DNA from 3 places in the Bradyrhizobium sp. 23 genome. Region 2 is predicted to be linked to each of the others. Evidence: predicted binding sites of a transcription regulator. Region 2 holds the regulator's gene; each other region holds the start of a gene.

What was found. Region 2 encodes LexA, which represses DNA repair genes until DNA is damaged. Its sites were predicted from a motif close to TGTTCNNNNTGTGTTCNG; they were not measured.
Region 1: the regulator LexA is predicted to act here: its motif matches at 1,191-1,208, upstream of def (peptide deformylase).
Region 3: the regulator LexA is predicted to act here: its motif matches at 5,665-5,682, upstream of IVB32_RS35020 (putative DNA modification/repair radical SAM protein).

The regions. Positions count from the first base shown of each region.
Region 1 covers NZ_JADPJF010000088.1:138,191-141,688, forward strand. Annotated here, with positions in the region: partial or broken gene rmuC (DNA recombination protein RmuC) at 1-1,159, opposite strand, end outside; gene def (peptide deformylase) at 1,329-1,853, shown strand; gene fmt (methionyl-tRNA formyltransferase) at 1,866-2,789, shown strand; gene truA (tRNA pseudouridine(38-40) synthase TruA) at 2,910-3,498, shown strand, end outside.
Region 2 covers NZ_JADPJF010000042.1:280,615-293,509, reverse strand. Annotated here, with positions in the region: gene IVB32_RS11150 (Flp family type IVb pilin) at 5-106, opposite strand; partial or broken gene IVB32_RS11145 (EAL domain-containing protein) at 249-2,980, shown strand; gene IVB32_RS11140 (S41 family peptidase) at 3,258-4,595, opposite strand; gene IVB32_RS11135 (alpha-hydroxy acid oxidase) at 4,899-6,032, shown strand; gene IVB32_RS11130 (HAD family phosphatase) at 6,047-6,673, shown strand; gene IVB32_RS11125 (hypothetical protein) at 6,841-7,032, shown strand; gene glp (gephyrin-like molybdotransferase Glp) at 7,271-8,482, shown strand; gene lexA (transcriptional repressor LexA) at 8,659-9,360, shown strand; gene IVB32_RS11110 (hypothetical protein) at 9,854-10,288, shown strand; gene IVB32_RS11105 (ComEC/Rec2 family competence protein) at 10,427-12,529, opposite strand; gene IVB32_RS11100 (DUF2171 domain-containing protein) at 12,801-12,895, opposite strand, start outside.
Region 3 covers NZ_JADPJF010000148.1:358,066-370,960, forward strand. Annotated here, with positions in the region: gene IVB32_RS35005 (M20 aminoacylase family protein) at 1-1,093, shown strand, start outside; gene IVB32_RS35010 (inorganic phosphate transporter) at 1,181-2,809, opposite strand; gene IVB32_RS35015 (UdgX family uracil-DNA binding protein) at 2,908-4,350, opposite strand; gene IVB32_RS35020 (putative DNA modification/repair radical SAM protein) at 4,350-5,585, opposite strand; gene IVB32_RS35025 (DNA replication/repair protein) at 5,747-6,535, shown strand; gene IVB32_RS35030 (DNA polymerase Y family protein) at 6,432-8,024, shown strand; gene IVB32_RS35035 (error-prone DNA polymerase) at 8,021-11,389, shown strand; gene IVB32_RS35040 (SDR family oxidoreductase) at 11,505-12,275, opposite strand; gene IVB32_RS35045 (hypothetical protein) at 12,452-12,739, opposite strand; gene IVB32_RS35050 (CoA transferase) at 12,794-12,895, shown strand, end outside.

The DNA.
Region 1 (3,498 bases), on a different contig from region 2:
CGCCGGTCGTCACGAGATGCGGGGCTTCGGGGGCATCGCTCTTGCTGAAATCGAGCTCTTCGATGCGCCCCGCGCGCTTCTCGATCTTGTCGGCGGAGATCAGGATCTGGCGGACGTCCTCGTTCGCGTCGGCAAAGTGCTTCTGCAATTTCAGCACGCGATCGCGCAGGCGGCCGAGGTCGTCGCCGAGCTTGATCACTTCGGTCTGGATCTGGTCGGCGGCATCGCGCATGCGCGCGTCCTTCATGATCTGCTGCATCACCTGGATTGCGAGCATCAAAAGCGACGGCGACACCAGCACGACGCGGGCGCGATACGCCTTCTGGATCACGTCGTCGAAACCGTCGTGGATCTCGGCGTAGACCGATTCCGACGGCACGAACATCAACGCCATTTCCTGGGTCTCGCCGGCGACGAGATATTTTTCGGCGATGTCGCTGACATGCTTCATCACGTCACCGCGCAGCCGCTGCGTGGCGATGCGCTTTTCCTCGTCGGTGCGCGCATCATGCAGCGCGGTCATCGCCTCCAGCGGAAATTTCGCGTCGATGCAGAGCGGACGCTGGTCGGGCAGGAACACGACGCAGTCCGGACGCTTGCCGGTCGAGAGCGTGAACTGGAACTCGTAGGCGCCCTTCGGCAGACCGTCCTGGACGATCGCTTCCATCCGCGCCTGACCGAAGGCGCCGCGCGACTGCTTGTTGGCGAGCACGTCGCGCAGGGTCGTCACCTGCGTGGTGAGGTCGGTGAGGTTCTTGTGCGCGCTGTCGATGATGCCGAGCCGCTCGTGCAGCGCGTGCAGGCTCTCCATGGTGTTGCGGGTCGAGTGCTCCATGGACTGGCCGACGCGGTGGGTCACCGAATCCAGCCGCTCGTTGACCGCGCGCGCCATGTCGGCCTGGCGGCCGGCCAGCGTCTGGGTCATGGCGTCGACTCGCCCCGAAGCCTCGCTCTGGGCGTGCAGCATCTGGCTGATGCACTCCTCGAGCTCGTCGGCGCGGATGGCGTTGGCCATCGCGAGTTCCGCGCCGCGCCGCCCTGACCGCGCGATCACGACGGCAATCACGAGCAGCAGGATAAGGACCAGGGCGCCGAAGCCGATCAGCGCGTCCACGGTGCGCACCGGCCAGTCGCCAAGCATGAAAATGATCTCGTTCATGCCCCTGCTTCTAGCCGATTCGCTTCGAGACACGAACGAATAGCGAACATTTATGGTAAATGGTGTTAATTTTTATGGTTAACGAAACCTGAAGTTTTATGGTTAGCGGAGGGTTAACGGGGTTCCCGGCCGCATTGACCGCATCGAACGCGCGGCTTAAATCGCGGCCATGGCCCTCAGAGAAATCATCATCCTGCCCGACAAGCAGCTGCGTCTGGTCTCCAAGCCGATCGAGAAGGTCACGCCGGAGATCCGCAAGCTTGCCGACGACATGTTCGAGACCATGTACGACGCGCCCGGCATCGGGCTCGCGGCGATCCAGATCGCGCAGCCGTTGCGGCTGATCACCATGGACCTCGCCAAGCCCGACCAGGACGGCGAGACCAAGCCCGAGCCGCGCGTCTTCATCAATCCGGAAATCATCGCCTCTTCGGAGGACCTGTCGGTCTACGAGGAAGGCTGCCTGTCGATCCCCGAATATTACGAGGAGGTCGAGCGCCCTGCGAAGGTGCGGGTGCGCTACACCGATCTCGACGGCAAGGTGCACGAGGAGGACGCCGAAGGCCTCTACGCCACCTGCATCCAGCACGAGATCGACCATCTCAACGGCGTGCTGTTCGTCGACTATCTGTCAAAGCTCAAGCGCGACCGCGTGCTGAAGAAGTTCGAGAAAGCCGCCAAGCGCGCGGAGTGAGGTTCTCTGTCGATGCCCCTCCGCCTGATCTTCATGGGCACGCCCGATTTCTCCGTGCCGACGCTGCTCGAGCTCGTCGCGCATGGCCACGAGATCGCGGCCGTGTACACGCGCGCGCCGAAGCCCGGCGGACGGCGCGGGCTGCAATTGCAGCCGACCCCGGTGGAAGAGGCCGCGGGAAAGCTCGGTGTGCCCGTGCTGACGCCGAAGACTTTGAAAACGCCGGAGGCGCTGGAAGAGTTTCGCGCCTTTGACGCCGATGCGGCCGTCGTCGTCGCCTATGGCATGATCCTGCCGCAGGCGATCCTCGATGCGCCAAAGCTCGGCTGCTACAACCTGCACGCCTCGCTGCTGCCACGCTGGCGCGGTGCCGCTCCCATCAACCGCGCGATCATGGCCGGCGATGCCGAGAGCGGCGTGATGGTGATGAAGATGGATGTTGGCCTCGACACCGGCGACGTCGCTATGGCGGAACGGCTCGCGATCACGGACAACATGACCGCGCTCGATCTGCACGATCGTCTGTCGCGGCTCGGTGCCGATCTGATGGTGCGCGCCATGGCCGCGCTGGCGCGCGGCGGGCTTCAGCTGAAGCAGCAGAGCGAGGACGGCGTCACCTATGCCGCCAAGATCGACAAGGCCGAGGCGCGGATCGACTGGACCAGGCCCGCGCGCGAGGTGCTGCGCCATATCCACGGCCTGTCGCCGTTTCCCGGCGCCTGGGCCGAACTTGAGAATGCGCGGGTCAAGATCCTGCGCTGCGAGCTGGCGAAAGGCACGGGCGCACCCGGCGAGGTGCTCGACGATCACCTCACCATCGCCTGCGGCGAGGGTGCAATCCGTCTGATCGAGCTCCAGCGCGAAGGCAAGGCACGCATGCAGGCCGCGGACTTCCTGCGCGGCGTGCCGTTGAAGACCGGCGCCAAATTCACCTGACGCTGTCATACCCTACGAAGGCGGGGTATCCAGTACGCCGAGGCTTCTCGGTCGAACGGATAGGCTGCGGAGTACTGGATTGCCCGGTCGAGCCGGGCGATGACAGCGAAACTGGACAAGATGCCCCGCTACAAGCTCACCATCGAATATGACGGCGCGCCGTTCTTCGGCTGGCAGGTGCAGGAGACGCTGCCCTCGGTGCAGGGCGCGTTGGAGGCCGCTGTGAAGGCGATGACCGGCGCGGATGCGCGCGTCCATGGTGCCGGCCGCACCGATGCCGGCGTGCATGCGCGCGGCCAGGTCGCGCATGTCGATGTCGGCAAGCAGTTTCCGCCGGGCCGTTTTCGCGACGGCTTGAATGCGCATCTGCGCCCGCATCCTGTCGCGGTGCTCGAAGCGGATATCGTGCCTGATAGTTTCGAGGCGCGCTTTTCAGCCATCAAGCGCCACTACCGCTACCGTATCGTCAACACTCGCGCCAATCTCGCACTCGATGCCGGCCACGCCTGGCGCGTGCCGCGCCGGCTCGACGCCGATGCGATGCATGCGGCGGCACAACGCCTGCTCGGCAAGCACGATTTCACCACCTTCCGCGACACCGAGTGCCAGGCCAGGTCGCCGGAGAAGACGCTCGATCAGCTCGACGTGCTGCGCGACGGGCGCGAGATCACCATAGTCACCTCGGCGCGCTCATTCCTGCACAGCCAGG
Region 2 (12,895 bases):
GCTGCTACTTCAACGACGCGCTGATCGACCCGAATTTTGAATTGAGCTTGCTGCCCAGGCCGTCCACCACGGCGACGATCGCGAGCGCAATCAGCCCATACTCGATCGCATATTGATTGCTTTTGCGAGGGTCCCTTCACGGCCCATTAACCCAGCTTGCTAACTTCGCCTCCACTCCGTTCCCGTAAACCAACGGATGTTTCCGGGGCCAAGAATTGACCCTGGCGTGTGCACGACAACGATCGATCATGATGACGGGATTCGGCAGTCGCCTTTTTGACCAGGCCTTCGTGCGCAGCGGACCGATCCGCTGGCTGGTGGTGGGCGGCACGCTGTTGATCGCTGCGATCGCCGTCGGCGCGACGCTGATGGCGCAGAATTTCCGCGAACGTGCGCTGCGCAGCTCCGGGCGCGAGCTGGAAAACACCGTGCTGATGCTGGCCCATCATTTCGACCAGCAATTGCAGGATTTCGCGGTCATCCAGAAGGATTTCGTCGACTACGTCCGCGCAAGCGGCATCACCAGTGCGGCGGACTATCGCAAGCGCCTCGCCGGCCAGGACCTCCACCGGATGCTGCGTTCGAAGATCGAGCACTGCCCTACATGGGCGGCGTCAATATCATAGATGCCGAAGGCAATTTGATCAATTCGTCGGCGGCATGGCCGGCCCCGAACGTGAACGTTGCCGATCGCGCCTATTTCCAGACCTTCCGGTACGATCCCGACGCTCCCGACGTCCTGATCGAGCCACTCTACAGTCGCATCTCCGGCGCATGGACCATCCTGATCGTGCGCAAGGTCGTCGGACCGAACGGCGAATTCATGGGTGTGGTCGGACGCGGCATCGAGCCGGCAAACTTCGAAAAATTCTTCGAGTCAGCCGTGCTCGGCGAAAGCACGACGATCTCGATGCTGCACCGGGACGGCACGATGCTCGCCCGTTATCCCCATTCCAGTGAATTGATGGGACGGAATTTCAAGAACGGTCCGTTCGCGCATCAAAGGGTTTTCGGGCTCGACCATTTTACCGGCCGCTTCATGAGCCCCGTCGACGGCGAGGACCGGCTGATTTCCTCACATGCCCTGCCTCACTTCCCGATCCTGATGATGGCCACCACGACGCGCGCGACGGCCCTGACGGACTGGCGCGAGCAGATCGGCATCCTGATCTCGGTCGCGGCCTCTTCCGCGCTCGCCATCGCGGGCGTGTTGATCGCGATCGTTCGCAAGCTCCTGGAGCAGCATCGTCTTTCGCGGGAACGGCTGACGCTGGAAAAGCAGCGTCTCGACCGCGCCGTCAACAACATGACCCAGGGCCTGCTGCTGTTCGACGCCTCGCAGCAGCTCGTGATCTGCAATCAGCGCTACATCGAGATGTACGGGCTGTCGGCCGAAATCGTGAGACCCGGCTGCAGCTTTCACGACATCATTGCACACCGCAAAGCCACCGGCTCGTTCACCGGCGATGCGGACCAGTATGTCGCACGGGTCCTGCGCGACGTCCACGTGCGCAATTCCATGGTGGTCGAGACCTCCGACGGTCGCTCGATCCAGATCGTGAACGAACCGCTCACGGACGGCGGCTGGGTGGCGACGCATGAGGACATCACGGAGCGCCGGCGTATCGAGGAGCGCATCACCCATCTCGCTCATTACGACGCACTGACCGACCTGCCCAACCGCACCATGTTCCACGAGCATCTGCGTCAGGAACTCGATCTCGTCGCCGGCGGCGAACAACTCGCGGTGCACTACATCGACATCGACGAGTTCAAGGGCGTCAACGACGCGCTCGGGCATCTCGTCGGCGACGAGCTCCTGAAGTCGGTCGCGCAGAGCCTCCACCGCTGTGCGGGGCCGGCGGACTTCGTGGCGCGCCTCGGCGGCGACGAATTTGCCATCGTCCAGAGCGCGGTGACATCGCCGGATCAGGTCAGCGAGCTCGTCGCGCGGGTGTTTGAGGCCATCCGGGCGCCGTTCGACTGCATGGGGCATCATCTTGCCACCGACGCCAGCATCGGCATCGCGCTGGCGCCGCAACATGGAACGGCGCTGGACCAGATCCTGAAGAACGCGGACATGGCGATGTACGCCGCCAAAGCCGCGGGGCGCCGCACCTATCGCTTTTTCGAGTCGGAGATGGACGCCAAGATCCACGAGCGGCGGCAGCTCGAGATCGACCTGCGCCACGCCATCGCTCAAGGCGGGCTCGAAGGCGGCCTCGAGGTGTATTACCAGCCCTGCCTCAGCCTGAAGGACGACCGCATCACCGGCTGCGAGGCGCTGGTGCGCTGGCGCCATCCCGAGCGCGGCATGGTCTCGCCGGCGGAGTTCATTCCGATCGCCGAGGACACCGGCCTGATCAACGAGATCGGCGAATGGGTGCTGGCGACCGCCTGCCGGGACGCGGCGAACTGGCCTGACGACATCCGCCTCGCCGTCAACGTCTCGCCGGTGCAATTCAAGAGCGGCACGCTGGCGCTGAAGATCATGGCGGCGCTTGCCGCCTCCAATTTGTCGGCGAGCCGGCTCGAGCTCGAAATCACCGAGGCGGTGCTGATCCGCGACGACGACACGGCGCTTGCGATCCTGCATCAACTCCGCGCCATCGGCGTCCGCATCGCGCTGGACGATTTCGGCACCGGCTACTCCTCGCTGAGCTATCTGCACCGCTTCCCGTTCGACAAGATCAAGATCGACCGCTGCTTCGTCAACGACATCGCCGGCCCCGACGGCTCCGCCAGCATCGTGCAGGCGGTCGTCAATCTCGCGGCCGCCCGCCGCATGACCACCACGGCCGAGGGCGTCGAGACCGAGGAGCAGCAGCGGTTGCTGCGCGCGCTCGGCTGCTCCGAGATGCAGGGCTATCTGTTCAGCGCCGCAAAGCCCGCCGACAAGGTGCTGGAGCTGTTCGCAGCTCATCGCAGCCGTCTCGCCCGGCGCGGCGGCAACGAAGGCCGCCGCCGCGAGGCAAGCTAGTTCGGACCTCGTGGTCGGCGCAGCGGCATTCCCAGAAGCTTTCCTCGATACACACGACGCAGGTGTCGCGGAGGTCATGCAATTGCTGGAGTTGCGGGTTCATCCCGGCGGCGAGGTCTGGTCGAGCGCGACCGCGCCCGCCGCTGGGCCGAGCGCGATGGCTGCTACGAGGCCACCTTCGCGGCCATGAACCCGAGCTGACACAGCGTCCCGAAACAAGTTCGCCCGGGAACGGCTATCCGCTCCCGGGCGATCAACACCTTACCGTCGCGAGCGCCTAGTTCGGCACCGCAGCCTTCGACGCCGGCTTGGCGGCGACCGCATTCGCGGTTTGGCCGTGCAGGAAGTCGTAGGCCGTATGCAGGGCCTTGTCGTCTTTCGCTTCCGGTGGGACATAGGACTGCGATCCGGTCTGCTCGGTGCCGTCGGCTGCCTGGAGATGACCGCGCATCTGGGACTCCGCCATGGTGTCCATCCGGCCCTTCAGCTCGGGCGGCACGTCTTGGAGGATCTCGATGTCGGGCGCGATGCCCTGGGCCTGGATCGAGCGGCCCGAGGGCGTGTAGTAGCGCGCCGTGGTCAGCGCCAGCGCGCCGTTGCCGGTGCCGAGCGGAATGATGGTCTGCACCGAGCCCTTGCCGAACGAGCGCGTGCCGATCAGCGTCGCGCGCTTGTGGTCATGCAGCGCGCCGGCCACGATTTCCGAGGCTGAGGCGGAGCCGCCGTTGACGAGAACCACCAGCGGCTTGCCCTTGGTGAGGTCGCCACCATGGGCGGTAAAGCGCTGGGTCTCTTCCGGATTGCGGCCGCGGGTCGAGACGACCTCGCCACGCTGCAGGAACGCGCTCGACACCGACACGGCCTGGTCGAGCAATCCGCCCGGATTGTTGCGCAGGTCCATCACGTAGCCTACCAGCTTCTCCGGCGGAACCTCCTTGGTGATCGATGCGATCGCCTTCTTCAGGCCATCGGTGGTCTGCTCGTTGAACGAGGTGACGCGGATATAGCCGATATCCCCGTTCTCGACGTGGAAGCGCACGGGACGCACATGGATGATCTCGCGCTTGATCGCGACGTCGAGCGGAGCGTCGGCGCCCTTGCGCACGATCGTGAGCTTGGTCTGGGTCTCGACCGGCCCCTTCATCTTGTTGACGGCCTGCTCGAGCGTCATGCCCTGCACGGCATCGCCGTCGATCTTGCTGATGAGGTCGCCCGACATGATGCCGGCCTTGGATGCCGGCGTGTCGTCGATCGGCGAGACGACCTTGACCAGCCCCTCCTCCATCGTGACCTCGATGCCGAGCCCGCCGAACTCGCCGGAGGTGGTCTCCTGCATCTCGGTCCAGGCCTTGTCGTTCATGTAGCGCGAGTGCGGATCGAGCGAGGTCACCATGCCGGTGATCGCGCCTTCGATCAGTTTGGCATTGTCAGGCTTCTCGACATAGCTCGCCTTCACCCGCTCGAACACTTCGCCGAACAGATTGAGCTTGGAATAGGCGTCATCCGCGCTCGCTGCCGCCCGTGCCGCCCAAACGCCGCCGTGCGGACTGGCTACCAAAAGGGTCAGACACGCTCCGGTGAGCGCGCCCAGTGGAAACAGCAGGGTTTTCCGCATGGATAGGCTGGCCTTTTTGCTTCGCGGTTCGGTGGGCTGGGAGCCGCCATGCAAATGGCGATCCAGCCTGCTTCTCACAATACCATTCTGGTTTCTTCAAGGCCGGGATGCCACGCCGGCGGGTACACCGTAAAAATCGGTTGGTCCGGACCTAAACTTTCGGCAACGTTGCAGGACCGGTTCGTGCGCAGCGGGGGTCGGCCGGCCGGCCCGCGCCTCGCAGCCATGCCATTTTAGGATGGTTTTGGCGCCCCGGACGGGTTAGGCGATCAGGGAAGGCTTCAAATTCTCGGGAGGATAACAATGAACGAAGCACCCCGCATCCAACCGGAAAGGAACGTCGAGCTCGGCGCCAGCACCGAGCCGTTCCAGAATCTGCATGAATTCATCCGGAAAGCCCGCGCCAACCTCAACCAGAATGCATGGGACTATATCGTCGGCGCGGCCGAGACCGAGACCACGATGCGTCGCAACCGCATGGCGCTGGACGAGATCGCTTTCCGCCCGCGCGTGCTGCGCGATGTTCGCAAGGTTACAGGTTCGGTCGAACAGTTCGGCCGCAAGATGCGCCTGCCCGTGGTCCTCGCCCCGGTCGGCGCGCTCGAGATCTTCGATCCGGATGGTGCGGCGAGCGTGGCACGCGCCTGCGCCTCTTTCGGTGCGGCGCACATGCTCAGTTCGGTGTCCGAGCCCGGCCTAGAAAAGACCGCCGAAGCTGCGTCCGACGCGCTGCGGCTCTACCAGCTCTATGTGCGCGGCGATGACGCCTTCGTCGCCGACGTCGTCAGCCGGGCCGAGAAGAACGCCTACGCCGCCTTCTGCCTGACCGTCGACACCGCCCACTACAGCCGCCGCGAACGTGACATCGCCAAGCGCTACGTTCGCGAGAGCCGCTTGCGCGCCACCGGGGGCGATTACCAGAAGGGTCTGGAGTGGCGGACGGTGAAGATGATCAAGGACAAGTTCAAGATCCCGCTGATCCTCAAGGGCATCGCGACGCCGGAGGACGCGCTGATCGCGATCGATCACGGCGTCGAATGGATCTACGTCTCCAACCATGGCGGCCGTCAGCTCGATCACGGTCGCGGCGCCATGCACGTGCTGCCCGAGATCGTCGACGCCGTGAACGGCCGCGCCAAGATCATGGTCGATGGCGGTGTCTGTCGCGGCACCGACATCGTCAAGGCGATCGCGGCGGGCGCCGACCTCGTCGGCATCGGCCGGCTGCAATGCTGGGCGCTGGCGGCGGCCGGCGAAGCCGGCGTGGCGCGCATGCTGGAACTGCTCGAGGACGAAGTGCTGCGCTGCCTCGGCCTCTTGGGTGCGACCTCGTTCGCCGAGGTCAACAAATCCTGCCTGCACCAGGCGACCGCAACCAACGCGCCGAGTGTGTTCAGCGCGTTTCCGCTGTTCGACCACGAGCCGTATCGATACTGAGTGAAAGGACGCAGGTGACATCGCTCTCTCCCGGCAGCGCGGATGCGCTCCTGTTCGATCTCGGCCGCGTCGTGCTCGATATCGATTTCTCCAAGGCGATCGCCTGCTGGGCGGGACATGCCGGCTGCAAGCCCGAAGCCATCGTCGCGCGCTATGTGCGGGACAGCGAAGCCTATCGGTTGCACGAGATGGGGAAGATCAGCGATGAGGACTATTTCGCCTCATTGCGAGCCTCGCTCGGAATCGGCATTTCGGATGCGCAGTTCCTGGAAGGCTGGAACGCGATTTTCGCCGGCGAAATGCCTGACATCGCCGAGCTGCTGCCGCGCGCAGCGAAACAGATGCCGCTCTATGCTTTCTCCAACACCAACCGGCCGCACGTGGACCATTTCTCGAGGGAATATGCCGACCTCCTCGGCCATTTCCGCGAGCTGTATTTGTCGTCCAGCATCGGCCTGCGCAAACCGGATGCGGAGGCCTTCGACCACGTCGTTGCGGCGATCGGCGTGCCCGCCGGGCGCATCGTGTTCTTCGACGATCTTGCCGAAAACATCGAGGGAGCGCGCGCGCGCGGCTTGACGGCGGTGCATGTGACCTCGCCGCGTGACGTCGGGAACGCATTGAAGGCATTGGGCATTTGACGACGGTCCGTTGTCGCGAAACCCACGACGGCACGGCCCGACGGACCAATTTTGAAAAATTGAGGAACCGGATCACTTTGTACATTTTTATACAGAGTTCCGGGAACGGAATACCGCCTTCCGGACTCTTAGCGTCCGTTGGGACTTCTACGGACGGATGCATCATCGTGCTGGGCAAAACCTACCTCACCAAGCAGGCCTCTCTTCTTCTTGAATTCGCGAGGACAACTTCAGATTCGGACCTTTCCGCCAAGCTTGTGAGCAAGGCCGCCGACCTGAAATCCCAAGCCGACCCGCTGCCCGACAAGGATCAGGGATCCAAGGCGCCCGACGTAACTCCCGGGCAGGCAGGGAGCTGATCGATTCAGGCCATGGCGCGTTCTCGCCTTGCCATGATTTTCGTCGCTTCCATGACCACTCTCCTGCCGATCTGTGACCTCCTTCGGATCATGCCGCGACGCGCTTGATCCTGCCTTCCGGAACAATGTGAAGGGGCGGGATGACTGTGCCTGCTCAGCCGCTTTTGCCTCTGCGCCTGCGCTCGGCTAGAAGACGTGCGGAACATTCGCCCGAACGTGCCGAGCAGGAGTTTTCGCCGTGGCCTTGATGCCGGTTTCTGACGCGCTTGCCGCGGTGCTGGCGGGTGCAGAGCCGCTGCCGGAAGAAATGATTTCCCTCGACGAGGCCTACCATCGCGTGCTCGCGCGTGACGTCGTGGCGCGGCGCACGCAGCCGCCGCAAGCGATGTCGGCGATGGACGGCTACGCGGTGCGCGCGGCCGATGCCGCGACGATCGATTCGGAGCTCACCGTCATCGGCGAAGTCGCAGCGGGCCGACCGTTCGAGGGGACGGTCGGAGCCGGCGAGGCCGTGCGGATCTTCACCGGCGGCGTCGTTCCCTTTGGCGCGGACGCCGTCGTGATCCAGGAGGACACGGTCGCCGCCGGCAAGCGCATCACGATCAAGGAAGCCGCGATCGCCGGCCGGCACATCCGCCCCGCCGGCGTCGATTTCCGCGAGGGCGACGTGCTCCTGCGCAAGGGAAGCCGTCTGACCGAGCGAGACCTCGCGCTCGCCGCCGGGATGAATCATCCGCACCTTGCCGTTGTCAGGCGTCCGAAGGTCGCGATTCTCGCCACCGGCGACGAGCTGGTGATGCCGGGCACCACGCCCGGCCACGGCCAGATCGTCTATTCCAACGGCTACGCCCTGCACGCGCTCGCCCGCAGCGAGGGCGCCGAGACCATCGACCTCGGTATTGCCGCCGACACGCTCGAGGCCACCACCGCCGGCATCCGCCGCGCCCGCGAGAGCGGCGCCGACGTCCTGATCACGACCGGCGGCGCATCGGTCGGCGACCACGATCTGGTCCAGCAGGCACTGCGGGACGAAGGCATCGCGATGGCGTTCTGGAAGATCGCGATGCGGCCAGGCAAGCCGATGATGCACGGGCGACTCGGCGCAATGGGTGTGATCGGCCTGCCGGGCAATCCCGTATCGTCCTACGTGTGCGCTTTCCTGTTCATGGTGCCGCTGATTCGCGCCCTGTCGGGCCGTTCAGTGATTCACCATCGCCGTGAACGCGCCGTGCTCGGCCGCGACGTCGGCGCCAACGACCAGCGCGAGGACTATCTGCGCGCGCATCTTGAGGAGCGTGACGATGGCACACGCGTCGTTGTTCCCGTCAATCATCAGGACTCTTCGCTGCTTGCGAATCTCGCTGCAGCACAGGTACTTCTCGTCCGCGCACCATTCGCGCCGAAGGCCGAAGCCGGCACGGCTTGCGAAGTGTTGCGGCTCCCCGTCTGAGCGCCCCCGCAACGCGCGTTCCGCGCACTTTGCTCTGTTCACGGTAAATTAAGCAGTTGCGGAACATGTATCGAACATATAGTGTCTGTTCATGATTTGTTTCGAGCATGCAGCGGCTTATGGCCGAATTCAGCGTCTCGGAATCGGACGACATCAACCGGGGGACTTTGGTCGAGATGTTAACGCGCAAACAATACGAGCTTCTGCGGTTCATCAGTGAGCGTCTGAAGGAAAGCGGCGTGCCGCCCTCCTTCGACGAGATGAAGGATGCGCTCGATCTGCGCTCGAAGTCGGGCATCCATCGCCTGATCACGGCGCTCGAGGAGCGTGGCTTCATCCGACGCCTGCCCAACCGCGCCCGTGCGATTGAAGTCATCAAGCTGCCGGAGCTCCAGGCAGCCGCTGGCAGCCGCCGCGGCTTCACGCCGAGCGTCATCGAGGGCAATCTCGGCAAGGTGCGTGCGAGCGCGAGCCTGCCCGCTGACGAGGGCGAACGTCCCGTCGCGGTGCCGGTGATGGGCCGCATCGCGGCCGGCACGCCGATCGAGGCGTTGCAGACCCGCAGCCATACTATCAGCGTACCGCCTGACATGCTCGGCTCGGGCGAGCATTACGCGCTGGAAGTGCGCGGCGACTCGATGGTCGAAGCCGGCATTCTCGACGGCGACATGGCCCTGATCCAGCGCAACGAGAGCGCCGATACCGGCGACATCGTGGTGGCGCTGATCGACGACGAGGAAGCGACGCTGAAGCGCTTCCGCCGTCGCGGCGCCTCGATCGCGCTCGAGCCCGCCAACGCGGCCTATGAGGTCCGCATCCTGCCGCCCAACCGGGTGAAGATTCAGGGCAAGCTGATCGGGCTTTACCGGAAGTACTGATACCGGGAGTCTTTCTATCGGCAGTACTTCATATCGGAAGCACTTCATGCCGGAGGTGCTTGGCGCCTCGCGCGCTTCCGATCGGCATCGCCGGTCAGAGATTGGAGCGGATCATCGTCCGCTCCGGCTGGATAGCCTTTCTGGTTCTGCACAGACTATCCGGCCCCTCCTCCAACGCTGGCTCCTCGCCACGCCGACGAAGCAGCACCGCTTCAAGCAGCACCGCTTCGCGGCTCGGTTGTTCGAGGAAACAGCGACCAGCGGTCAAGTTCGGCCGTTGCAGCCAAGTTGGCAATGTTCGCGTACGCGCCTCCCGAATGCATCGCGGCGAGCTTTGTTCCTATTGAATTCGGGAAAGATAATGTGATCGCGGCTTGCGGAAGCCAGCCGCAGATTTGCCCACAACCAAGCAGAGCGTTCGTGCTTCCACTCTGATAGAGGCCTGCGCCTCGATAAGAGACGCGGGTTGCTATCCCAGCATGAGGAGCACCCGATGTGTGACTACAGCCTACATGCCGTCGCGTCGCGCCCCGCCGAAGTCGGCGAGACGATCGTCACGACAAGCTTCCGCGGCACCTCGACGCGCGGCTTCGCCTCTGCAGCCGATCCGTCTGTTGCCGTCTGCCTGCTGCCGGGGACGGAGCTCGCCTTCGCCGACGACGTCCGCTACGACAATCGCTGGATCTGGACGCGCACCATCAATTCCCGCGTGGGCAAGTTCGGCAAGATCGATCCGCACGTTCCCGACCGCCATCATGATGCGATCGAATTCCCCGACGGCAAATACGTGCTGGTGACGCAGCTCGTCGAAGGCCAGCGCGCGACGGTGCTGCAACTGCCGGTGACTCAGTCGGTCACCGAGCGCGAGCACAAGGCGCAGATCACCGCCGACAGGCAGCCGACCGTCACGCACCTGCCGATCGGCTGACAGAGCCGCCCTCCGGCTACGAAGTCGGAGGTCAGGATTGAATCGCCATCGCCGGCCGTGGCCGGCGAGATGGTGTGGTTTGCACCCCGCGAATCCGAACGGACGCACCGAACCACTGCGTTGCTCCGCACCATCAGATCAATCGTCGGCTTGCAGGTCGGTGTCCGCCGGCGTTGCGTCCTTGATGCGAGGCGCGGTCGACTTTGGCGCGAGGCTGCCGTCGAAATCACCCTCGCCGGCGCCGGCCGGCAACCAGGGGCGGCTCGTGCCTCTCGCCCTCACTGCCTGAACCACAAAACCGTCACCACGCTGCGTCAGCGCCAGCGCGCTCTGGCTGGCGAGCCGCTGCCGATCGACCACCATCGCCGCGCAATCGGGCGGCGCGGGACGTGTCGTCACCACCAGGGCGGCCCGACTGCAATCGTCTGCGAGAGCGTCGACGCGCAGTGCCAGCGCGACCAGCCTCCCGTCGGCCAGTGGCGTCACGCAGCCGGATTCGTCGCAGGACACGCCATCGGCAAGCGAGGCTCTGCCCGCATCGCGCGGATCGGCGTCGGCAGCGAGCCATTCCTTGAGCAGAAAGCTGTCCTTGTTCGTCCTGATCAGGTGCAGATATCCGTCCCTGCCCCGCACCGCGACGCTGGCGCCATCCCCGGCAATCAGGATGTCGGGCTGCCGCGCCGACAGTCCCCAGGGGATCGCTGCCAGCAGCACCAGGGCGCCGGACCAGCGCAGCGGCGTGCGCAACAAGCCGAGCACAATGATTCCCAGGCTCGCCGCGATCAGCGGCGCGATCCCGAACGCCGGGATGCGGCCCACCGCGCCCGGCAAGGCCGCGACCCAGCGCGAGACCGCGACCATCCACTCGATGCCAATCCCCATCAGCCACCAGAACACGCTGTCCAGCCCGAACGGCGCAGCAAGCAGCCCCAACAGCCCCGCCGGCATCACCAGCGCAGAGACCACCGGCATCGCGCCGAGATTGGCGAGCACGCCGAACGGCGTGACACGGTGGAAATGAAAGGCGGCATAGGGCGTCGTCGCAAGTCCCGCAATCAGCGAAGCCATGAACAGCATCGCAATCTCGCGCCCACCCCACATCGCAATGCGCGCAGTCGCCGAATTGTCCGGCGAGGCAAACAAATTGGGCATGTCGATCTGCACCAGTGCGACCAAGCCGAGCGTTGCCGCAAACGACATCTGAAAACTCGGATGCACCAGCGCTTCCGGCGCGACCGCCAGCACGATCAGCGCAGCCACAGCAAGCGTGCGGAAGGTGATGGCGCGGCGATCGACCATCACCGCGATCAGCACCACCGCCGTCATGAAGAACGACCTTTGCGTGGCGACCTCCGCGCCCGACAGCAGCAGGTAGAACGCAGCGGCGACCAGCGCGGCGGCGGCCGACCATTTCTTGATGGCGAAGCCGGCCGCCAATCCGGGGATCAGAGCGAGCAGCGCGCGCACCGCGAAGAACACGACGCCGGCAACGACGGCCATGTGATAACCGGAGATCGAGAGCACGTGGCCGAGGCCGGAGATGAACATCGCATCGTTGACGGGCGTGGTGATCGCATCGCGCCGCCCGGTGAGCAGCGCGGTCGCGATCGCCCGATTGTCGCCGTCGAGCGTCGCCCGGATGCGGGCATCGATCGCATCGCGCAGGCCTTGCATGAAGGCCGCGTAACGCAGCCGTAAGCCGCCGGTCTCAGGCGGCGACGCCACCGTGATGGCGCCCATCGCGAAGCCGGAGGCGCCGATGCCCTGGAAGAACATGTCACGCGAAAAGTCGTAGCTGCCGGGCCGCACCGGCGCGAGTGGCGGCATCAGCCGTGCCTTCAGCTGAACGAAGCTACCGACCTCCGGCGCGGTGCCCTTGCGGACCGACAGGCGCACGCGCTCGAGCCTGACGTCGCTGCGCTGCGCCTCCATCGCCGTGACGCGCAGCACGAAACGATCGGTACGCTCGCGGATGTCGCGAGCCTCGACGAAGCCCGACAACGACACCGAATAGAGCGCCCTTGCCAGCACCGGGTGGGCGATGCGCGCCGTCTTCCAGGTTGCGACGGCAAAGCCGGCCGCGACCGCCGCGATCATGATGGCCGGGGCGAACAGCCGGCTCCGCCGCAACAGAGCCGCGCCAAGCAGGAGCGCGATGGCGGTCGTGGCAACGACCCACAGCACCGGCTCATGATCGGCAGAGAAATAAAGCGCGATGCCGCAGCCAAACGCGACGGGCACCCACGGCAACAGCCGCCCGGCGCCCGCCTCGGCGCGCAGCCAGGCGCGGAGGGTCTCGGCCAGCGATGTCCAGAGGTCGAGGCCTGCAGGCGCGAGGCCGCCCGCGGACGCGGCGCGGCCCGCGGGCCACGTCCCCGCGATCCCTGCGATCGTACCGGCCGGCCCGGCTCCGCCATTCCCTGCACTCGATGATACGCAACGAAGCCAGAAGCTACCGGAACGTGCAGGTGGGCGGATAGCGGTACGGATCAGGAACGAAGGGGCGCGGCCGCTACTTTTCCTCTTCCATCGTCACGGCCACATCCGCCTTGGCCGACAGCCTGACCTTGTTGCCCTCGATATCGGCGACGAGGCCCTTGTCGATGA
Region 3 (12,895 bases), on a different contig from region 2:
GCTCTACGACGTCCACCGCACCGCAGCATTCGTCGCGGACCGCCTGCGCGAATTCGGCTGCGATGAGGTCGTGACGGGCATCGGCCAGACCGGCGTGGTCGGCGTGATCAAGGGCAGCAAGCCGGCCGGCGAGGGCCTCAAGGCCATCGGCCTGCGTGCCGACATGGATGCCCTGCCGGTCGAGGAACAGACCAACCTGCCTTACGCTTCGAAGACTCCCGGCAAGATGCACGCCTGCGGCCATGACGGCCACACCGCGATGCTGCTCGGTGCTGCGCGTTATCTCGCCGAGACCCGCAACTTCGCCGGCGATGCGGTGGTGATCTTCCAGCCGGCCGAGGAGGGCGGCGCGGGTGGCTTGGCCATGGTCAAGGACGGCATGATGGAGCGCTTCGGCATCGAGCAGGTCTACGGCATGCACAACGGTCCGGGCATTCCGGTGGGCTCGTTCGCGATCCGGCCGGGTCCGATCATGGCGGCGACCGATGAGGTCGATATCATGATCGAGGGCCTCGGCGGCCATGCCGCGCGGCCGCACAAATGTGTGGATTCCGTTCTGGTCGGTGCACAGGTGATCACGGCGCTGCAGTCGATCGTTGCGCGCAGCGTCGATCCGCTGGAATCGGCCGTGATTTCGATCTGCGAGTTCCACGCAGGCAATGCCCGTAACGTGATTCCACAAACCGCGACACTGAGGGGCACCATCCGCACGCTGTCGCCGGAGGTGCGCAAGCTGGTGGAGAAGCGCGTCCACGAGGTTGTGGCGGGCGTGGCGCAGATCACAGGCGCCAAGATCGATCTGCACTACAAGCGGAATTATCCCGTGGTGAACAATCACGCCGCGGAGACCGAGATCGCACGTCGCATCGCGGGGCAAGTTGCGGGCGAGGCCAATGTGCTCGAGATGTCGCCGCTGATGGGCGGCGAGGATTTCGCCTATATGCTGGAAGCGCGCCCCGGCGCCTTCATCTTCTGCGGCAACGGCGACAGCGCCGGCCTGCATCACCCCGCCTACAATTTCGACGACGACGCCATCGTTTACGGCACATCGTATTGGGTTAAGCTGGTCGAGGAATCGCTCGCGGCATCGTAAGGCCAAGCGCAAGATCAAGCCGAAAGCACAAACGAAAAAGGGCCCGCGCATCGCACGGGCCCTTTGTCTTCGAGTGACTGATCGGCTTCAGAAGATCCGCGAGAAGATCACGTACAGCGTGCCCGACAACAGGATAGCGACGGGCAAGGTCAGCACCCAGGCCATCACCATGTTCCTGATGGTGGCGACCTGGAGACCCGAACCGTTCGCGGCCATGGTGCCGGCGACGCCGGACGACAGCACGTGGGTGGTCGAGACCGGCAGGCCGAACGCGTCGGCGGCGCCGATCGTGGCGGCGGCGACGAGCTCGGCGGAGGCACCCTGCGCGTAGGTGAGATGGGTCTTGCCGATCTTCTCGCCGACGGTGACGACGATGCGCTTCCAGCCGATCATGGTGCCGAGACCGAGCGCGATCGCGACCGCGACCTTCACCCAGGTCGGGATGAACTTGGTCGCGCTGTCTAGCCCGCCTTTGTAGGCGTTCAAGGTCGCGACCTCTTCCTTGCTGAGGTCGTTTTCCTTGTCCTTCATCAGGAATCGGATCGCTTCCGAAGTCAGGTACATGTCGTTGCGGGTGTTGCCGACGACTTCCGCCGGCACCTTGTTCAGCGAACCGTATTTCGCGACCTGCTCGCCGACATCCTTCACCAGCACTGACAGCGAAGGGTAGGTGCCTTCGCTGATGTGATGCGAGGTGACGTACTGCGTCACCGCAGGACGGGGATCGCCGATGATCGCATGGCCGGCGCCCTTGGCCGCAACCACCTTGGAGGCGGCATCCGAGACCTTCGCGAACTGGGCGACCTGCGACTCCGGCAATGCGCGGTTGAGCGCATAGGCTGTGGGCACGGTGCCGATCAGGATCAGCATGATCAGGCCCATGCCCTTCTGGCCGTCGTTCGAACCATGGGCGAAGCTGACGCCGGTGCAGGTCAGGATCAGCAGGCCGCGAATCCACATCGGCGGGGCTTTGTGACCCTCAGGGGCGGCATAGAGCGCCGGGTTCTTGATGATCAGCTTGAGCAGCAGAGGCAGGCCGGCGGCGCAGATGAAGCCGACCAGTGGCGACAACAGAAGCGCATAGCCGATCTCCGTAGCCTTGCCCCAGTCCACGCCCGAGGTGCCGTCGCGGCCGCGCATCAGCGCGTTCGCAACGCCGACTCCGATGATCGAGCCGATCAGCGTGTGCGAGGAGGAGGCCGGCAGGCCGAAATACCAGGTGCCGAGGTTCCAAAGGATCGCGGCGATCAGCAGCGCGAACACCATCGCGAAACCGGCGCTGGAGCCGACCTGCAGGATCAGCTCGACCGGTAGCAGCGAGACGATGCCGAAGGCGACCGCGCCGGACGAGAGCAGCACGCCGAGAAAGTTGAAGAAACCCGACCACATCACCGCGACTTCGGCCGGCAGCGAATGGGTGTAGATCACGGTCGCTACCGCGTTGGCGGTGTCGTGGAAGCCGTTGACGAATTCGAAGCCGAGCGCGATCAGCAGCGCGACAAACAAGAGGATGTAGGGCAGATAGCTCGTGACCCGCGTGCCGGTCGCATCGACATCCGAATAGATGCTGTAGGCCACATAGAGCAGGCCCGCGGCGAGGATGCCGAAGAACAGGATCATCGTCAGCGGATTGAAGCCCTTGTCGAGATTTGGCCGCGAGGCCGGCTGGATCGGCGCGGGATCGGCTACCGCGCGGTCGAATGCAACATCGGTCATGTCTGGAGGCCCCTTAACTTTCTGTAGGGGCTATTGTCCGCGATGGATTTGAAGGCTGGATGACAGGCGAGGCATGAAAGGGGTTTTCCCGCCCGTATTCAGGCGGCGCGCGCGGCTTTCTTCTGCAACCCGGCGACGATCTTCAAATCTTCGACAAAGCGCCGATATTCCAGCACCTTGGCTTCCGGATCGGGCAGCCGCAGCAGATAGGACGGGTGCACCGTCACCAGCGCCTTGTGACCGTCGGGCAGGTCGATGAGCCGGCCGCGGTTCTTTCCGATCGGGGTGATCTTGCCGAACACGCTCTGCGCGGCGGTCGCGCCCATCGCGACGATGAGATCGGGCTGGATGACGGAGACCTCCCGCTCATACCACTGCCGGCAGGCCTTTATCTCCGGCGTATTCGGCTTCTGATGCAGGCGAATCTTGCCGCGCGGCACGAATTTGAAGTGTTTCACCGCGTTGGTGACATAGACCTTCTTGCGGTCGACGCCGGCCTCCTGCAGCGCCTTGTCGAGCATCTGGCCGGCTGGACCGACGAAGGGATGGCCGGCGAGGTCTTCCTTGTCGCCAGGTTGTTCGCCGACCAGCATGATATTGGCGGACTTCGGACCCTCGCCGAACACGGTCTGGGTGGCGTCCTTGTAGAGATGGCAGGCGCGGCAGTGGGCGGCCTCCTCGCGGAGCGCTTCGAGATCGTCGGCAGCGGTCTTGCGTTTCATCGGAGCCTCCGGCCGCTTTTGAGGCTTGTGCGGATCGGTTGGGGCATTGGCGATCATGGCGCCGGTCATGCGCTCGGCGTCCTCAATCAGGGGCTTAATGATCGAAGCCTCGGGCAGGTTCCTCCAATATTTCTTCGGCATCTCGGTCTGCATTGCCTTCACCTTCAGGCGGGCCGGATTGAAGATGCTGGCATAGTAGCGCCGCCAGGTTTCCTCCAGCCGGTCTTCGTTCGGCGCCTCGCTCTTGCCGACGCCTGACGTGAACGAGAGCGCGTGGCCATCCCAATGCGCGCACAAATCCGGCGTCAGGATCGACCAGGGCATATCGGCGAAGCGCTTGGCGAAGAACGGCGCGGCGAGCTCGACGATATGATGCTCCGGCTCGAACCAGGCGACGTAGTGTGCTTCGCGTTCCCTGCCGATCTCGCGGAAGCGCACGAAGGCATGCATCTTGTGCTCGTCGCGGTAGACCGCCTTTGCCATGGCCGTGACTTGCGCGACATCGAGATCGGTCGCGACCTCGATGAGGTCGTGATTGTCGTTCAGCCGAAACAGCAGGCGATAGAGGATCGCGAAACGCTCGGGATCGCGATGCAGGATCGCGGCCTTGGCGAGCTCGACGAATTTTGCTGGCACGTTGAAGGTGCTATCGCCACCGGCCGGCAGCGGAGACGGCGAGGGTGGCGCGAACAGCTCCGCTTCGCCGCCCTGCACGGTCCAGGTGACATCGACCGGTTTCATTTGGTGAAGCACGAGGCTACGCGCGGCTTTGCGCCAGCCGTCGAAATCGGTTTCGTTCTCGAGGGTGATGTACTGCATCAGAAGCCAAATCCCAGTTGTGTGGCCTTCGGCTTGAACCGTTCGATCAGCCGTGCCTCGTCGAGGCGGTGCGTCGCGGGCCGGTGATCGCTCAGCACGATGAACGGCAGCGCTTTGTTCCGGGGCACATGCAGCCGCGCGAGATCGGCGACGCGGATGGTGGTCGTGCGGCGCGCCGCGATGATGCGCTCGACCGCCTTGGTGCCGAAGCCCGGCACGCGCAACAATTCCTCGCGGCTGGCCCGGTTGACGTCGAGCGGGAAGCGGTCGCGGTGGCGCAGCGCCCAGGCGAGTTTTGGATCGATGTCGAGCGGCAGCATCGCACTGTCGTCGACGATCTCGCCGACGTCGAAGCCGTAGAACCGCATCAGCCAGTCGGCCTGGTAGAGTCGGTGCTCGCGCAGCAAGGGCGGCGCGCGCAGAGGCAGCGCGCGGCTGGCATCGGGGATCGGGCTGAACGCGGAATAATAGACGCGCCTCAGCCTGTATGAACTGTAGAGATTGGCGCTGGTGTGGAGGATAGTGTGGTCGGAGGCCGCGTCGGCGCCGACGATCATCTGCGTGCTTTGGCCGGCCGGTGCGAAGCGCTGCGGCTTGGCTTTCGTCTTCGCGCTACGGCTTTCCTCGGCCTCGTCCAGCTTCAGCCGCAGTCGGCCCATTGTGCGGCGGATCGCGCGCACGTCCTTCTCGGGCGCGAATTGCTGCAGGCTCGTCTCCTGCGGCATCTCGATGTTGATAGAGAGACGGTCGGCATATTTGCCGGCCTCGGAGATCAATGTATCGTCGGCCTCGGGGATTGTTTTGAGATGGATGTAGCCACGGAAGTGATGCTCCTCGCGCAGTTTGCGCGCGACGCTTACCACCTGCTCCATGGTGTAGTCGGGGTTGCGGATGATGCCGGAGGAGAGAAACAGTCCTTCGATGTAATTGCGCCGGTAGAAGTCGAGCGTCAGCTTGACGACTTCGTCGATGGTGAAGCGGGCGCGTGGCACGTTGGAAGAGGCCCGGTTGACGCAATAGAGGCAGTCGTAATTGCAGGCGTTGGTCAGCAGCACCTTGAGCAGCGAGATACAGCGACCGTCCGGCGCGTAGGAATGGCAAATGCCCATGCCGGGCGCGGTCGATCCCATGCCCTTGCCGTCGCTGGAATCCCGCCTCTCGGTGCCGCTGGAGGCGCAAGACGCGTCGTACTTGGCGGCGTCGGCCAGGATTTCCAGCTTGCGTTGCACGTCCATATTGGATCCCTTTGATTCAGCTCATGAATCCCAAGGCCCGCCAATTCGATTGACTCCTGGGGCGTCGTTAGCTTTATATTAGAACATATCATGAACAAATGAGCTAGCCGCTGGTTCTCTTTTTGAGAGCCACCGGCAATCACTCCTGAGGAGCGGCGTATATGAGCGGCGCACGAACAAGCGCGCTTGCAGCCTTGCGCGGCCAGATCGAGCGCATCGAGACGGCGGAGGTCGTGCATCATCGCGACCGTGTCGCGCTCGGCCATCGCGAGGCCGACAGCGCGCTAAAGGGCGGGCTCGCACGCGCGGCAATCCACGAGGTATTTTGCGAAGGACGTCAGGGCGCGGCCGCGACCGGCTTTGTCACCGGACTTGCGGGGCGCATGACGGCACGCAAACCGCTGCTGTGGGTGCGGCAGGATTTTTCAGAAATTGAAACCGGTGCGCTGTCGATGAGCGGGCTCACCGAGATCGGTCTCGATCCGCGCCGTATGGTGATGGTGCGCGCCGCCGACGTGGAGAGTGCGTTGCGCACGTCGGCCGATGCGCTCGCCTGCGACGCGCTGGGCGCCGTCGTGCTCGAGCTCTGGGGTGAGACCAGGCAGTTCGATCTTGTGGCGAGCCGCAAGCTGACGCTGGCTGCGCAGTCTTCCGGTGTCACCGGCTTGCTGCTGCGGATGGCCGCACAACCTTTGCCATCGACCGCGGAGACCAGATGGATGCTGCGCGCGGCGCATTCGCCGCCGGGCGCGATGTGGAGCGCCTGGGGCGCGCCGCGCTTCGATGCCGAGCTCTTGCGCAATCGTCATGGCCCGTGCGGCCGGTGGATCATGGAATGGAAATGTGATGAGTGCCAGTTCTCTGAATCGTCGACGTATCCTCAGCCTGTGGCTGCCGCGCCTGCCTATCGACCGGATCCAGCGGTTCTTCGGCAACGTCGGACTGCATAAAAACAATGAGCCCAGCATCGTCGTCGCCAAGGACAGCAACGCGCTGGTGATCCATGCGCTGGACGAGGCCGCCGAGCGCCTCGGGCTGCATATCGGCCAGCCCTTGGCCAATGCCCGGGCGATGTGTCCGGATCTAAAGGTGTTCGATGCCGATGCCGTGGCCGATGCCAAGACGATCGGCGACATCGCCGACTGGTGCGACCGCTTCACGCCGCTGGTGGCGCTCGATCCGCCGCACGGGCTGTTCCTCGACATCACCGGCTGCGCGCATCTGTTCGGCGGCGAGGCTACGCTGTTGCAAACCCTTGTCCGTGCCCTCGATCGCCAGGGCTTTGCCGTCAGCGCGGCGATCGCCGGCACCTCGGTCTGCGCGCGCACGCTGACGCGGCAGGCATCCGGTAGCATCGTTGCCAATGGCGGGGAGGCGGCGGCAATCAGCCGGTTTCCAGTGTCCGCGCTTGGTGCGGGTGAGGCCATCAGCACCGGCCTGCGCCGCGCCGGCCTGAAAACCATCGGCGATGTCGCCTCGCGCACGCCGAGCGAAATCACGGCGCGGTTCGGTGCGCGGTTCTCCACGCTGCTTGCGCACGCGCTGGGACAGGGCGATGCGCCGATCAATCCACGAAAGCCGCTGCCCGATTACATCGTAGAGAAACGCTTTGCCGAGCCGATCGCGACCGACACCATGATCGCGATGACGCTGTCGCGCCTCGCCGACACGCTGATCGCGTCGATGGAGAAGCAGGGCAAGGGCGCGCGACGGTTAGAAGCCACATTCTTCCGTACCGACGGCGCGGTGCGCGCCATCATGGTCGAAACCGGACGTCCCGTGACGCGGAGCGCGGTCGTCGACCGGCTGTTCCGCGAGCGTCTCGATGCACTCGCCGATCCCCTCGATCCCGGCTTCGGCTTCGACATGGTGCGGCTGTCGGCAAGCCGCACCGAGATCGTGGTGCAGGAGCAGCGCGATCTCGACGCCCATGTCCACGACAATGACGAGCTTGCCGCGCTGATCGACCGCATCGCCGCGCGCATCGGCGGAAAGCGCGTCGTCGTGCACCTGCCTGAGGATACCCATATCCCTGAATGTGCGGTGCTGGCGGCGCCTGCCCAGCATCATCTCGCCGTGGCCATGCAGGCCGAATGGCCCGCGCGCACCGAGGGTGAGCCGCCGCTGCGTCCGTTGCGGTTGTTCGACAAGCCTGAGCCGATCAATGTGCCGTTCGCGACCGTGCCCGACGGGCCGCCGCATCAATTCACCTGGCGCCGCGCGCAGCATGCGGTGGTGCGGGTGGAGGGCCCCGAGCGCATCGCCATGGAATGGTGGCGGCAGGACGGCAAGCAACTGACACGGGATTATTTTCGTATCGAGGATGCCGAAGGCCTACGCTTCTGGATCTTTCGCGACGGTCTTTACGAGGGGGAGTGCTTCGACGACGACGGCAAGCCCGCTCCTCCCGGTTGGTATGTGCACGGTCTCTTCGCATGAACACGCCCGCTTATGCCGAGATCGGCATCACCACGAATTTCTCCTTCCTGCGCGGCGGCTCGGATCCGCGCGACTATGTACACCAGGCCAGCATCCTGGGCATTCCCGCGATCGGCATTGCCGATCACAACACGCTCGCCGGTGTGGTGCGTGCCTACAAGGAGCTCGACAATGACAAGGTGCTGCACAAGCCGAAGCTTCTGATCGGCACCCGCATCGTCTTCATCGACGGCACGCCGGATATCCTGGTCTATCCGTGTGACCGCGCCGCCTATGGCCGGCTGTGCCAGCTTCTCACCCGGGGCAAGCGCGGCGACGACATCACGCGGATCGCGAAGGGCGAATGCCATCTCACCTTCGCCGATCTCCTTGCGTTTTCCGAAGGCCAGCTCCTGATCCTGACGCTGCCGCATCGCTTCGATGCGGCGCAAGCGCAGGACATCCTCGCCAAGCTGAAGGCAAGTCGCGCCGAGGGCGTGTGGCTGGCGGCGAGTCTGGTCTATCGCGGCGACGATCGCCGTCGCCTCGCGCAGCTCGATGATCTCGCCGCAAAAGCAAAAGTGCCGCTGCTTGCGACCAACGAGGTGCTCTATCACCACCCCGCGCGCCGTCCCCTCCAGGACGTTCTGACCTGCATCCGGGAAAAGACCACGATCGAGGCGGTCGGCCGGAAGCTGGAAGCCAATGCCGAGCGATTTCTGAAGACGCCCAGGGAGATGGCGCGGCTGTTCCGCGATTTCCCCGAAGCTATCGCGGAGACCATGCGCTTTGCGGACAAGATCACCTTCTCGCTCGACCAGCTCAAATACCAGTATCCGGATGAGCCGGTGCCACCGGGGAAGACCGCGCAGGGGCATCTGGAGGATCTGACCTGGGCCGGTGTCGACAAATATTTCGGCGGCAAGATCGACGACAAGCTGCGCGCCACCCTGAAGAAAGAACTCGCGCTGATCGCCGATCTGAAATACGCGCATTACTTCCTCACCGTGCACGACATCGTGCATTACGCCCGCAGCCAGAACATTTTGTGCCAGGGGCGGGGATCGGCGGCGAATTCGGCGGTCTGCTACGTGCTCGGCATCACCTCGGTCGACCCGACCAAGGTCGATCTGCTGTTCGAGCGCTTCATCTCCAAGGAGCGGCTGGAGCCGCCCGACATCGACGTCGATTTCGAGCATTCGCGGCGCGAGGAGGTGATGCAATATGTCTATCGCCGTTACGGCCGCCATCGCGCTGCGATCATCGCCACCATCATTCATTATCGCCCGCGCAGCGCCATCCGCGACGTCGGCAAGGCGCTGGGCCTGACCGAGGACGTCACCGCGGCCCTTGCCGACACCGTCTGGGGAAGCTGGGGCAAGGGCCTCAACGACATGCAGGTCAGGCAGGCCGGCCTCGATCCGCAAAATTCAATGATCAACCTCGCAGTCGAGCTCGCGACCGAGCTGATCGAATTCCCCCGTCATCTGTCCCAGCATGTCGGCGGCTATGTGCTCACGCAGGACCGGCTCGACACCTATGTGCCGATCGGCAATGCCGCGATGGACGATCGCACCTTCATCGAATGGGACAAGGACGATGTCGACGCACTCAGCATGATGAAGGTCGACGTGCTCGCGCTGGGCATGCTGACCTGCATCCGCAAGTGCTTTGATCTGATCGAGCAGCACAAGGGCGAACGCTGGATGCTGGCGAGCGTCCCGCAGGATGATTCCAAAGTCTACGACATGCTGTGCGACGGGGAGTCGCTCGGCGTGTTCCAGGTCGAGAGCCGCGCCCAGATGAACATGTTGCCCCGGCTGAAGCCACGGACCTTCTACGATCTCGTCATCGAGGTCGCGATCGTGCGGCCTGGTCCGATCCAGGGCGACATGGTGCATCCTTATCTGCGGCGGCGGAACGGCTTGGAAAAAGTGAACTATCCATCGCCGTCACCGGAGCATGGCGACAAGGACGAGCTTTACAGAGTGCTGCACAAGACCCTCGGCGTGCCCTTGTTCCAGGAGCAGGCGATGCGGATCGCGATCGAGGCCGCGAAGTTCACGGCCGAGGAGGCCAACGGCCTGCGCCGTGCGATGGCAACGTTCCGCAATGTCGGCACCATCGGCAAGTTCGAAGACAAGATGATCGGCAACATGATCGCACGCGGTTATGCGCCTGATTTTGCCAGGAACTGTTTCGAACAGATCAAGGGTTTTGGCAGCTACGGTTTTCCGGAGAGCCATGCCGCAAGCTTCGCGCAGCTTGTCTATATCTCCTCATGGCTGAAGCATTATCACCCTGATGCATTCTGCTGCGGCCTCCTGAACTCGCAGCCGATGGGTTTTTACGCCCCGGCGCAGATCGTCAGCGACGCTCGCAAGAATGGCGTCGAGGTGCGCGATATCGATGTGTCCTACAGTTTTGCGCAGAACACGCTGGAAGAAGGAAGTAGCAAATATTGCGCCGTGCGCCTGGGCTTCCGCCAGATCGACGGTTTTCATTGGCTCGATGAGGATGAGGAAAGGCTGAAAAGAGGCGCGTCCCGGAATGACCGTGTGGAGAGAGCGCCCGACTGGGCCGACCGCATCGTCTCCGCGCGCAACCGCCGGCCCTTCACCTCGCTGGAAGATTTCGCCCGCGACACCGGACTGCCCAAGCGCGCGCTGATCCTGCTTGCCGATGCCGACGCGTTTCGCTCGCTCGGGCTCGATCGCCGCGAGGCGCTGTGGCAGGTGCGGCGCCTGCCCGACGATGTGCCGCTGCCGCTGTTCGAGGTGGCCACCGCACGCGAGCAGCCGGACGAGCACGCCAGGCCGTTGCCGGTGATGCCGCGCGCCGAACAGGTGGTCGCGGACTACCAGACCATTCGCCTTTCGCTCAAAGGCCATCCGATTGAATTTTTGCGGGAGATGTTTACGCGCGAGCGCATCGTCGCCTGCAAGGACATCAATCACGACAACGAGCGGCGCCGTGTCCGCTGTGCCGGCGTCGTGCTGGTACGGCAGCGGCCGGGCAGCGCCAGCGGCGTCGTGTTCATGACACTGGAGGACGAAACCGGCATCGCCAATGTCGTGGTGTGGCCGAAGATCATGGAGCAGTACCGGAAGGAGGTGATGGGCGCACGCCTCATCCTGGTCGAGGGCTACATCCAGAGCAGTCCCGAAAAGGTGACGCATCTGATCGCCCAGCGGATGATCGACCGTTCGCACGATCTGGTCGGCCTTGCCAACGACGCCCTCGGCCGCAAGCATCCGGTGCCGGCAGGCGCCACCGTGGTCGAACCGCTCAACGACGACCCCCGCGCCCACACGGATGCGCCCGCGCAAAAAATCCGTCATCCCCGCAATGTCCGCATCCTGCCGCCGTCGCGGGATTTTCATTGAGGGTGGGGGCCGCGCCCCTCTCGCCCCGTCATTGCGAGCGCAGCGAAGCAATCCAGACTGTCACCGCGGAGAAATACTGGATTTGCTTCGCTACGCTCGCAATGACGAGTTTGTTCTAAAAATTCACCCGGTTCGAGATCGCGCCGTCCACCACCAGATTGGAGCCCGTGGTGAACCCCGACACCGGGCTCGCCAGAAACACCGCTGCGCTCGCGATCTCCTGCGGCGTCGCCATGCGGCCGGTGGGGTTACGCTTCATCGCATCATTGTAGCGCTCGGGCATGTTATGCTCGATCGTATTCCAGACGCCGCCCTTGAAATAGACCGTGCCTGGCGAGACCACGTTGACGCGGATCTTCTTCTTCGCGTACTGCCGTGCCAGCCCCTTGGCCATGTGGATCAACGCAGCCTTGATCGGGCCGTAGGAACTCGCCGTGTCCGCTTGCGCCGCGGAGATCGATGAGATGATCACGAAGGCGGCGTCGCCACCCTTGTCGCCACTAGCCTCGAGGAACGGCCGCGCGGCGTCGAACGCGTGCACGGCGCCGAGCAGGTCGAGTCGAAAATTCTGCTCCCACGACGCGGCATCATGGCCTTGTGCCATTGCGCCCGCGTTAGAGAACAGCATGTCGATGCCGCCAAGCTCCTTTGCAGCATTCTCGATCCAGGATTTCAGTGCCGCGCCGTCCGTGACATCCACCGGACCGCCGGTCGCGCGGATCCCGCTGGCCTTCAACTCCGTAACCGTGGCGGCAACCTGGTCCGCGTTGCGTGCACACACCGCGACATTGCTGCCTTCGCCGGCCAGCGTCGCCGCAATCGCCCGCCCGATGCCGCGCGTCCCGCCAAGTACGATGGCGTTCTTGCCTTTGAGACCGAGATCCATTGGTTGGTTTTCCTTTTTTGTTGGTCGCAGCTAGTGTAGCTGTTTCGAGAGATGCCCAAAAGCCTCCACATCGTCATTGCGAGGAGCTCTTGCGACGAAGCAATCCAGACTGCCACCGCGGAAAGACTCTGGATTGCTTCGCTTCGCTCGCAATGACCGTGTGGAAACAGCGGCCCTCACTCCGGTGCCGCCCCCACCGGCGGGCCGCCGGGCGGGCGGTGCAGGAATGTCAGTGAGACGTAGGCGCCGGCCCAGGAGCCGATCGCCGCGAAAGCCACATAGAAAGCGTTTTCGGTGTAGCTGATCACCGCATAGGAGGAGAGCATGTACCAGACCGCGCTCCAGTTCGCCGCGGGCACGCGCTTGCGCGCGATCACGGCCGAGGTGAACATGACATAGACCGCGTCGGTGGCCGCCGTTGCGATGAACACGGCGCCTGCGGTGAGAGGATCGATGGCGGCCATTGCATGTCCTTGTGTGCTAATGCGATGGTCGCAAACTAAAGGGAGAGAAGGGTCATGCAAAGCCCCACCGAGATTCTCAGCAACATCTGGACCTCCGCTGGCGGTGACGCCGCCGCGCTCGCGCGCGTCCGGCTGACGGGCGAGGAGCCGCAGATC